Regions from separate parts of the Pseudomonas sp. AC252 genome, predicted to be linked through region 1. Evidence: predicted binding sites of a transcription regulator. Region 1 holds the regulator's gene; the other holds the start of a gene.
The links. The regulator sigma-54, encoded in region 1, starts transcription at its own class of promoters, with help from an activator protein. The targets are predictions, from matches to a motif close to ANTGGCATNNANNTTGCTNT.

Region 1 (5,619 bases):
CGCGAGCATCATCATTGCCATGATGCTCTTGCCGTCGACAGTCGTTTCAGGTGTGCGTCCCACTCTGATCGTGCAGTCTGGATACTGACCGGCCACGCCGACGAACTTGGCCGATGCCCGGGCATGCAGGCCCAGCTTATTGATGATTTCGATTTCACGAGCAGGCATCGCGGTGTGGATCCTTTAGGTGAGGTCGCGGTGGCGAACCTGGACGTTCTTCAAGGTTTTCTGCAGAGCCTGACCCAGGCGTTCGGTCAGGTAGACGGAGCGGTGATGCCCGCCGGTGCAGCCAATGGCAACGGTGACGTAGGCGCGGTTGCTCGCGGCGAAACGTGGCAGCCATTTGTTCAGATAAGCGTAGATGTCCTGATACATTTCTTCGACATCGGGCTGCTGGGCCAAATACTCTGCCACCGGTGCATCGAGGCCCGACTGCGCGCGCAGCTCCGGTTTCCAGTACGGATTGGGCAGGCAACGCACATCGAAGACCAGATCGGCATCGACCGGCATGCCGCGCTTGAAGCCGAACGATTCAACCAGGAACGCCGTGCCGGGCTCAGGCTGATTCAACAGGCGCAACTTCAGGGTGTCGCGCAGCTGGTACAGATTGAGATGGGTGGTGTTGATTTTCAGGTCGGCCAGATCGGCGATCGGGCCGAGCAGGGCGCTTTCATCGTGAATCGCTTCAGCCAGTGAGCGATTGGCGTTACTCAACGGGTGACGACGACGGGTCTCGGAAAAACGCTTGAGCAGGGTTTCTTCGTCGGCGTCCAGATACAGCACATCGCACTTGATATGTTTGGCACGGACGTCTTCGAGCAATTCAGGAAAGCGTGACAGATGGCTGGGCAAGTTGCGTGCATCGATCGACACGGCGACCAGCGGCTGCGCCAGCTCCGTGTGGATCAGCGCCCGCTCGGCCAGTTCCGGTAGCAAACCGGCCGGCAGATTGTCGATGCAGTAGTAGCCGTTGTCCTCAAGGACATTCAGGGCGGTACTTTTGCCCGAGCCCGAACGGCCACTGACGATGATCAAGCGCATGATTAGTGCCCGTTCTGCTCGTCCAGCACAACCTGGTACAAGGCTTCGTTGCTCGCGGCGCTGCGCAGTTTTTCGCGCACTTCCTTGCGGTCGAGCATGCTGGCGATCTGGCGCAGCAACTCCAGATGCGCATCAGTCGCGGCCTCCGGGACCAGCAGCACGAAGAGCAGGTCGACCGGGGCGCCGTCGATGGCGTCGAAATCGATTGGAGCTTCAAGGTGCAGCAGGGCACTGACTGGCGCCGTGCAGCCCTTGAGGCGGCAGTGGGGAATGGCGATGCCGTTACCAAAACCGGTGGAGCCGAGTTTTTCACGGGCGATCAACGCCTCGAAAACATCCTGCATCGCCAGATCCGGCACTTCGCGGTGGATCAGGTTGGCAATTTGTTCGAGGGCTTTTTCTTGCTGCCGCCCGGCGCGTTCACCTGGGAACGGCCGGGGGTCAGGATGGTTTCAAGTCGGATCATGGGATAGGGGTGTTAACGACCGGTCGCGCCCTGGAGGAGGCTCTGGGTCTTTTCCTTATGCTTTTTGAGTTGGCGATCCAGCTTGTCGGTGAGTGAGTCGATCGCAGCGTACATGTCAGTATCTTCTGCGTTGGCGACCACTTCGCTGCCGGGGATATGCAAGGTGGCTTCGATCTTCTGCTTCAGCTTTTCGACGCACATCGTGACCTGCACGTTGGTGATCTTGTCGAAATGTCGCTCCAGTCGTTGGAGTTTTTCCTCGATGTAGGAACGCAGAGGTTGGGTCACTTCCAGTTGGTGTCCACTGATGTTGACTTGCATACAGCTTCTCCTTCGTTGCCAGTGCATAAAGCGGCAGGCCGAAAAGCCTGCCACTGGAACGCTGTAACGTGGCTTACATCAACCGCTTGCGTTCGCTCGAAGGCGCGATTCCGAGGGATTCGCGGTACTTGGCGACGGTGCGGCGAGCCACCTGAATGCCTTGTGCCTCCAGTAAACCAGCGATCTTGCTGTCACTCAACGGCTTTTTCTGATTTTCCGCGGCGACCAATTTCTTGATGATCGCGCGGATCGCTGTGGACGAGCATTCGCCGCCTTCGGAGGTGCTGACGTGGCTGGAGAAAAAGTATTTCAGCTCATAAATACCGCGCGGGGTATGCATGAATTTTTGCGTGGTTACCCGGGAAATCGTTGATTCGTGCATGCCGACCGCTTCGGCGATGTCATGCAATACCAGCGGCTTCATCGCTTCGTCGCCGTATTCGAGGAAGCCGCGCTGATGTTCGACGATCTGCGTGGCGACTTTCATCAGGGTTTCGTTACGGCTTTGCAGGCTCTTGATGAACCAGCGGGCTTCCTGCAACTGATTGCGCATGAAAGTGTTGTCGGCGCTGGTGTCGGCACGCTTCACAAACCCGGCGTACTGGGCGTTGACGCGCAGACGTGGCACCGATTCCTGGTTCAGCTCGACCAGCCAGCGCTCGTTGTCCTTGCGCACGATCACATCGGGAATAACGTATTCGGCTTCGGTCGATTCGATCTGTGAGCCCGGACGCGGATTGAGGCTCTGCACCAGCTCGATGACCTGGCGCAACTCGTCTTCCTTGAGCTTCATGCGGCGCATCAACTGGCTGTAATCGCGGCTGCCGAGCAAGTCGATGTAATCGGTAACCAGACGCTTGGCTTCGCTCAGCCACGGCGTCTTGGCTGGCAGTTGGCGCAGTTGCAGAAGCAGGCATTCGCTGAGGTTGCGTGCGCCGATCCCGGCGGGTTCGAATTGCTGGATGCGATGCAGAACGGCTTCGATTTCATCGAGCTCGATGTCCAGTTCCGGATCGAATGCTTCGAGAATCTCTTCGAGCGTTTCGTCCAGGTAGCCCTGATTGTTGATGCAGTCGATCAGGGTCACGGCGATCAGGCGATCGGTGTCGGACATCGGTGCCAGGTTCAGTTGCCAGAGCAGATGGCTCTGCAGGCTCTCGCCGGCGGACGTGCGGGTGGTGAAATCCCATTCGTCGTCATCGCTGCTGGGCAGGCTGCTGGCGCTGGTCTGGTAGACGTCTTCCCAGGCGGTATCCACCGGCAATTCGTTGGGGATGCGCTCGTTCCATTCGCCATCCTCGAGGTTATCCACCGTCGGGGCGGTTTCCTGATAGGAGGGTTCCTGAATCTCGGCGGGCTTCTGTTCGGCGTTGTCGGCCAGAGGATCGGCGTTGTCGAAGTCGTCGCCTTCTTCCTGGCGTTCGAGCATCGGGTTGGATTCCAGAGCCTCCTGGATCTCCTGTTGCAGGTCCAGGGTCGACAATTGGAGCAGACGGATGGCCTGTTGCAGCTGCGGCGTCATCGTCAGCTGCTGGCCCATTCTCAAGACTAGCGATGGTTTCATGGCAGGGGCTTAACACCTTATTCGCCGGCGCTTTGCGCCATCCACTACAGGGCGCCGAAGCGCCAAACTTAAGCAAATTATATGCCTGAAACTGAAGTGTTTGCCTAGAGCGCTGTAACAATTAAAGCGGATAAATGCGCCTTGAATCGATACAGCGCTGTCGCGCTTACAGGCGGAACTCGTGACCCAGATACACTTCCTTGACCAGATCGTTGGCCAGGATGGTCTCGGCATCACCTTCGGCGATCAATTGACCGTCGTTGACGATGTAAGCGGTTTCGCAAATATCCAGGGTCTCACGGACGTTGTGGTCGGTGATCAGCACACCGATGCCCTTGGCCTTGAGGTGGTGGATGATCTGCTTGATGTCGCCCACCGAGATCGGGTCGACACCGGCGAACGGTTCGTCGAGCAGGATGAATTTCGGCGCAGTCGCCAACGCACGAGCGATTTCCACCCGGCGACGCTCACCACCGGACAGGCTCATGCCGAGGTTGTCGCGGATGTGGCTGATGTGGAATTCCTGCAGCAGGCTTTCCAGCTCCTTGCGACGACCGGCCTTGTCGAGCTCCGGGCGAGTCTCGAGGATCGCCATGATGTTGTCAGCAACCGACAGTTTGCGGAAGATCGACGCTTCTTGCGGCAGATAGCCGATACCGGCCTTGGCGCGGCCGTGCATCGGCTGATGGCTGACGTCCAGATCATCGATCAGCACACGGCCCTGATCCGCCTGCACCAGGCCGACGATCATGTAGAAGCACGTCGTTTTGCCGGCGCCATTCGGGCCGAGCAAGCCGACGATCTGCCCGCTGTCGATCGACAGGCTGACGTCACGCACGACCTGGCGGCTTTTATAGGCCTTGGCCAGGTGCTGAGCTTTCAGAGTTGCCATTACTGGGATTTCTCTTCGGTTTTCTTCTTCGGCTGGATCACCATGTCGATGCGCGGACGCGATTCGGTGACCTTGCTGCCCGTGGCGCGACCTGCGCTGGCCAGTTTCTTCACGGTGTCGTAGACGATTTTTTCGCCCTGGGTGACGTTGTTATCCTTGTCGATAACCTTGGCCTTGTCGATCAGCACCACCCGGTTCTGCTGGGCGTGGTATTGAATCGTCACGCCGTAGCCCTTGACCGGATTGGCGTCGCCCTGGGTCTGCAGCTGCTCGAAGTAAGCCAGGTTGCCCACCGAGGTCACCACATCGATGTCGCCGTTGGGCGCGCGAGTCATGGTCACGGTGTTGCCTTTAACGATCATCGAGCCCTGGGTAATGATCACGTCACCTTTATAGGTGGCGATGCCATTCTTGTCGTCGAGTTGGGCGTCGTCGGCCTGAATGCGGATAGGCTGCTGCTGATCGTTCGGCAGGGACCAGGCGCTCGCGCTTCCCAGTGCTGCGCCCAGACTGAGCAAAATAGGGAGGGTTTTAACGAGCCTCATACTGTCCTCTTACGTTCGATTGCAGGTGTATCCTGCTGTCCTTCAGGTACGCTTTCATTCCGACGCCAGTCGATACGCCACCAGCGCCCTCGATTCTAACGGGTTGCGCAGTCTGCGCATATTCCTGCTGCGGGAACACGGTCATGCGCGTGCTGGTGATCAGCGTGCCGCGCTTTTTCTCATCGGTGCGCTGCACACGGACCGAATCGATCAATTCCACTTCGGTACCGCCCGAGTTCACTTCGCCGCGTTCGCTGGTCACGTGCCAGGGAAGTCGGTGCCGCGATACATGTTCAAGTCAGGCTTGGTCACCAGGGTGATATCGGTAGCCTTGACGTGCTCGGCCTTGTCGGAAGTCATCTCGTACTGCACCTTACCGTCGGGCAGGTACTGAATGGTATGCGTGTTGGTCGCGTACCAGTCGATCGGATTCTCGGCAGCCGAAACCGGTGGCTTGTCGAGGAAGCGTTCCGGGCTGATGTTCCAGTAGCCGACCGCAGCGAAAATCGCCGCGATGCAGCCGAACAGCAGGAAGTTGCGAAACTTTTTGCTAAACATGGTCAGGCTCACAGGTACGCGGCGTTGGCCGCTTCGAGGCGGCCCTGGGCGCGCAGGATCAATTCGCAGAATTCGCGGGCGGCACCTTCGCCGCCACGGGCGCGGGTAACGCCGTGGGCGTGTTCGCGGACGAAATCGGCAGCGTTGGCCACCGCCATGCCCAGCCCTACACGGCGGATTACCGGCAAGTCTGGCAGATCGTCACCCAGATAGGCGACTTCTTCATAGCTTA
Region 2 (5,619 bases), 2.5 Mb from region 1:
CCCTGAAAAACTTTAGGCCCAATCAACCATAAGCTTGCATGCGCCGCTGCGAGACCTGCTGCGGCACAGTTTAGGGAAGCGACGGGATCGGCGCCAGTTTTCTCCGCGAGGCTTTTACATGGCCACTTCGACCTGTCCCGGCGCAATCACCTGCGCCTTGATAACTCTTTGAGAATTAAGGTTTTTTACGCGAATCTGTTCTTTCATGCCGCCATTGGAGAGTGCTTCCCCCGGCATGCGTACGGCGAGGGTGCCGCTGCGCGCTGTGATTACCACCTGGTCACCCTTGCGCACGACTTCGGCCTGCTCCAGATGCACCTGCGTGATGACCTGATCGGCTACCGTTGGTCGGGTCAATTTCTGCCCGATCGCTTCGTCGACGGAGGTGAGGAAACCCTGATTGATCGTGCTGACATCGCGCTCGCGCAACGTCACGTCCTGCGGCTCGATGATACCGGCGCGTTTCAGCGGACGAGTGGTGGTCACGATCTCGCGAAACAGGCGGACTTGAGCGGGTACGAACACCGTCCAGGGCGAACTGCCTTCGCAGCGAACCTTCACCGTGACGCGCCCCAGCGGGCGTGCCGGGCTCTCCAGAGTGGCTGTCAATTCCTTGTCGCACATCGGCATGCGCATGCGCGGGTCGAGCTGGTTGACTTCGATTTCGTAGCGGCCTTCGGTTTGACTGGAAGCCAAATAGTCTTCTACGGTGAATTCAAGAAAGCCCTGAGTCACGCCGATAAGCATATCAGGCAAGGTAACCGCATCTGCATGGGCAGGACTGCCAGCAAGCAAGCAGCAAACGGCGGACACCGCGCAAAGCCCTTTGCGAAGGGTAGATGTCAGGCGTCGGGAAAATGTCGTTTGAGCGTTCATACGAGTTAAAAAGCAAGCGCCGTGCCGTTTAGCAATGAATGTGCGTCGCAACAACACTTGGCGTTGATGTAGGAGTCTGGGCATGGCTGGTGTAATGGATTCGGTGAACCAGCGCACGCAACTGGTAGGGCAGAATCGCCTCGAGCTGCTGTTGTTCCGTCTCGACGGGCCGCAGCTCTATGGGATCAACGTGTTCAAGGTACGGGAAGTGTTGCAATGCCCGTCCCTGACCTTGATGCCCAAATCCAGTCCTGTCGTGTGCGGGGTAGCGAATATACGGGGAGCGACCATTCCGATCCTGGATCTGGCAATGGCAACGGGCTCCGGTGCGTTGAAAGACAAGAACAGCCCGTTCGTGATCATCACGGAGTACAACACCAAGACCCAGGGTTTCCTGGTCCGCTCGGTGGAGCGCATCGTCAACATGAACTGGGAAGAGATCCATCCGCCGCCCAAGGGTACCGGCCGCGATCACTACCTGACCGCTGTGACTCGGGTCGACAACCAGCTGGTCGAAATCATCGATGTCGAGAAGGTGCTGGCCGAAGTGGCGCCGACGCCGGAAGCCATTTCGGTGGGCGTGGTCGATGTCGAGACGCAGACGAAGGCATTGTCGCTGCGGGTGCTGACGGTCGATGACTCGTCGGTGGCGCGCAAGCAGGTCACGCGTTGTCTGCAGACCATCGGTGTCGAAGTGGTGGCGCTGAACGATGGCAAGCAGGCGCTGGATTACCTGCGCAAGCTGGTCGACGAGGGCAAGAAGCCGGAAGAAGAGTTCCTGATGATGATTTCCGACATCGAGATGCCGGAGATGGACGGGTACACCCTGACGGCGGAAATCCGCGGCGACGCACGCATGCAAAAGCTCCATATCATCCTGCATACTTCGTTGTCGGGGGTATTCAATCAGGCGATGGTGAAGAAAGTCGGTGCTGATGACTTTTTGGCCAAATTCCGTCCTGATGACCTCGCATCCCGGGTAGTCGACCGGATCAAAGCAGCAGATATCAGCTAGGGGCGTTTTGCCCTTGGCGTTCAACACGATTTAAGAGGCGGCATCATTGTCTACGGGTAATTTGGATTTCGAACAGTTCCGGGTCTTCCTGGAAAAAGCCTGTGGCATTCTGCTCGGTGAAAACAAGCAGTATCTGGTCTCGAGCCGTCTCAACAAACTGATGGAGCAGCAAGGCATCAAGTCCCTGGGTGAGCTGGTACAGCGCATTCAGACCCAGCCGCGCAGCGGTTTGCGCGAGCAGGTGGTCGATGCCATGACGACCAACGAAACCCTGTGGTTTCGCGACACCTATCCGTTTGAAGTCTTGAAGAACAAGGTACTGCCGGAAGCGATCAAGGCCAGCCCCAACCAGCGTCTGCGGATCTGGTCGGCGGCCTGCTCGTCGGGGCAGGAACCGTACTCGCTGTCGATGTCGATCGACGAGTTCGAGCGCAGCAACCTTGGGCAGTTGAAGATGGGCGTGCAGATTGTTGCCACCGATCTGTCGGGTCTGATGCTCAACAACTGCAAGACCGGTGAGTACGACAGCCTGGCGATCGGTCGCGGTCTGTCGCCGGAACGCCTGCAACGCTACTTCGACCCGAAAGGGCCGGGGCGCTGGGTGGTCAAGGCGCCGATCAAGAGCCGAGTGGAATTCCGCTCCTTCAACCTGCTCGACAGCTACGCAGCGCTGGGCAAGTTCGACATCGTGTTCTGCCGCAACGTGCTGATCTACTTCTCTGCCGAAGTGAAGAAAGACATCCTGTTGCGCATTCACAGCACGTTGAAGCCGGGCGGGTATCTGTTCCTTGGCGCGTCCGAGGCGCTGAACGGTTTGCCGGATCATTACCAGATGGTTCAGTGCAGCCCGGGGATTATCTACAAGGCGAAATAAGCGGTTTGCGCTGATACAAAAAACGGGAAGCCCGCAAAGGCCTCCCGTTTTTTTATGTCCGAAGAAATTCTCTTAACACCAACAATCCCTGTGGGAGCGAGCTTGCTCGCGAAGAGGCCGTCACATTCTGCATTTGCATTGGCTGGCACTCCGCCTTCGCGAGCAAGCTCGCTCCCACAGTTTTTCGCCGGCGATAGAGGCAGCCAAGCGGCAGAAAAGCGGCATCCGGCGGTAATCGATTGCCGCTTTTCTGGCATTGCCGCTTTGCCTGTTCGGCGCAAGGCCCCGGAATACGGGGCTTTGTTGATTTGGCACGGCGCTTGCTAAAGCTCAGATACGAAAAACCGGTCACCTGAAGGTTCCCGACATGAGCATCAGCTTCGACAAAGCGCTGGGCATTCACGAAAAGGCATTGGGCTTCCGCGCCCAGCGTGCCGAAGTGCTGGCCAACAACATCGCCAACGCCGACACCCCGAACTACAAGGCGCGGGATCTGGATTTCTCCAAAGTGCTCGAAGCACAGACCGAGAAAACCAAGACCGGCGGCCACTTTGCCCTGAACATGACCAACAGCCGTCACATCGAGGCTGAAGGGCTGGGCAACGGCGACGAGTCGCTGATGTATCGCACGCCGATGCAGCCTTCGATCGACCAGAACACCGTCGACGCTCAACTGGAACAGTCCAACTACGCGGAAAACGCCGTCGGTTTCCAGGCCAGCTTCACCTTGCTCAACAGCAAATTCAAAGGGCTGGTGTCAGCCCTGCGCGGAGAATAATCCATGTCCCTGTCCAGCGTTTTCAACATTGCCGGCAGCGGCATGAGCGCGCAGACCACACGTCTGAACACCGTGGCCTCGAACATCGCCAACGCCGAAACCGTCTCCTCGAGCATCGACCAGACCTACCGCGCCCGTCACCCGGTGTTCGCCACCATGTTCCAGGGCGGCCAGGCCGGCGGCAGCAGTTCGTTGTTCCAGAACCAGGACGCGGCCGGGCAGGGTGTGCAGGTGCTCGGCGTTGTCGAAGACCAGAGCAACCTCGAGGCGCGCTACGAGCCGAACCACCCGGCCGCTGACGCCAAGGGCTACGTCTACTACCCGAACGTCAACGTGGTGGAAGAAATGGCTGACATGATTTCCGCCAGCCGCTCGTTCCAGACCAACGCGGAAATGATGAACACCGCCAAGACCATGATGCAGAAGGTACTGACCCTCGGTCAGTAATAAGGGACGAATGCCATGAGCGTTACGGACACCACCAGCACCCTGAGCATGAAAGACATCCTGGCCAACTCGTCCAAGACGAGTAGCACCACGTCGGGCGGCATCGCCTCGGCGACCAACAGTGCCACCGGCGGCCAGGCGCTGGGCAAGGATGCGTTCCTGCAATTGCTGGTCACCCAGCTGAAAAACCAGAACCCGCTCGACCCGCAGGACAACAGCGCTTTCGTGGCGCAACTGGCGCAGTTCAGCAGCCTTGAAGGCATCACCACGCTGAACTCCACAGTCAGTGGCCTTGCCGGCAACTACAACTCGTCGCAGGCGCTGCAAGCCTCGTCGCTGGTCGGTCGCAACGTAATCGTGCAGACCAACACCGCGCAGCTCGATGACCCGAGCAAAGGCCTGACCGGTTCGGTCTCCGTGCCTTCGTCGATTGCCGGCGGCACCGTGACCATCACCGACAAGGACGGCAAAGCCGTGCGCACCATCGACCTGGGCAGCCGCGCTGCGGGTGCTGCCAGTTTCACGTGGGACGGCAAGGACACCGCCGGCACCGTGGTTCCGGTCGGTACTTACACGTTCAAGGCCAGCGCACCGATCAACGGCGCGGCGACCGACCTGGCGACCTACCTGCCAGCAACCGTCAACAGCGTGACGATCAGCCAGACCGGTGGCGAGCTGATGCTCAACCTGGCCGGCAAGGGCACCGTCGCCCTGTCCAAAGTACAAACCATTGGTATATAGAGCCGACTAACCCGGCACGAAGGAGTGGTACATGTCTTTTAACATCGGCCTTAGCGGTCTCTATGCCGCCAACAAACAACTCGACGTGACCGGCAACAACATCGCCAACGTCGCCACCGCCGGGTTCAAATCCTCGCGCGCAGAATTCGAAGACGTCTATTCGGCGACTCGTCTGGGCAGCGGCAGCAAAGTGATCGGTAACGGCGTACGCCTGGCCAACGTGTCCCAGCAGTTCACCCAGGGTGACATCAACAACACTGGCAACGTGCTGGATATGGGCATTAACGGCTCTGGCTTTTTCACCATGAACAACAACGGCTCGGTGTCTTACACCCGTGCCGGTACGTTCAAGGTCGATAACGCCGGCTACATCACCAACACCGACTACACCTCGCGTTTGCAGGGCTACGGTGTGGATGCCAACGGCAAGATTATTAACGGCGTCTTGACCGACCTCAAGATCGATACCTCGAACCTGGCCCCGAAGTCGACTTCGGCGGTGGCTTCGACCATCAATCTGAACTCGACCGCTGCGGTGATCGACGATACGGTCGCGGCAGGCAAATTCGACCCTACCAACACTGCGACCTACACCAAGTCGTTCAGCACCCCGATCTATGACAGCCAGGGCAACCAGCACACCATGGATCAATACATGGTGAAAACCGGCGCCAACACCTGGAAGGTCTACACCCTGGTGGACGGTCGTAACCCGGATGCGACCGGCAGCGATCCGAAGACCACCGCGCCTGTGGCCTCGACGCTGTCCTTTGACGCGACCGGCAAGCTGACCCAGGTCAGCACGCCAGATCCGCTGGGTGGCCCGGCCATCATCAGCAGCGACCTGACACTCAAGGGCTGGGTGCCAGGCACTGTGACCGATGGTGT

Region 2: a site for sigma-54 is predicted at 3,073-3,092, ahead of flgB (flagellar basal body rod protein FlgB). Genes of this name have one in related genera too.

Annotation. Positions count from the first base shown of each region.
Region 1 is NZ_OZ409837.1:2,899,223-2,904,841, forward strand. It holds gene ACZZZ4_RS13140 (HPr family phosphocarrier protein) at 1-168, opposite strand, end outside; gene rapZ (RNase adapter RapZ) at 184-1,041, opposite strand; partial or broken gene ptsN (PTS IIA-like nitrogen regulatory protein PtsN) at 1,044-1,507, opposite strand; gene hpf (ribosome hibernation-promoting factor, HPF/YfiA family) at 1,520-1,828, opposite strand; gene ACZZZ4_RS13160 (RNA polymerase factor sigma-54) at 1,902-3,392, opposite strand; gene lptB (LPS export ABC transporter ATP-binding protein) at 3,559-4,284, opposite strand; gene lptA (lipopolysaccharide transport periplasmic protein LptA) at 4,284-4,829, opposite strand; partial or broken gene lptC (LPS export ABC transporter periplasmic protein LptC) at 4,816-5,387, opposite strand; gene ACZZZ4_RS13180 (KdsC family phosphatase) at 5,396-5,619, opposite strand, start outside.
Region 2 is NZ_OZ409837.1:372,823-378,441, reverse strand. It holds gene flgA (flagellar basal body P-ring formation chaperone FlgA) at 115-876, opposite strand; gene ACZZZ4_RS01775 (chemotaxis protein CheV) at 959-1,891, shown strand; gene cheR (protein-glutamate O-methyltransferase CheR) at 1,938-2,765, shown strand; gene flgB (flagellar basal body rod protein FlgB) at 3,133-3,543, shown strand; gene flgC (flagellar basal body rod protein FlgC) at 3,547-3,990, shown strand; gene flgD (flagellar hook assembly protein FlgD) at 4,006-4,731, shown strand; gene flgE (flagellar hook protein FlgE) at 4,763-5,619, shown strand, end outside.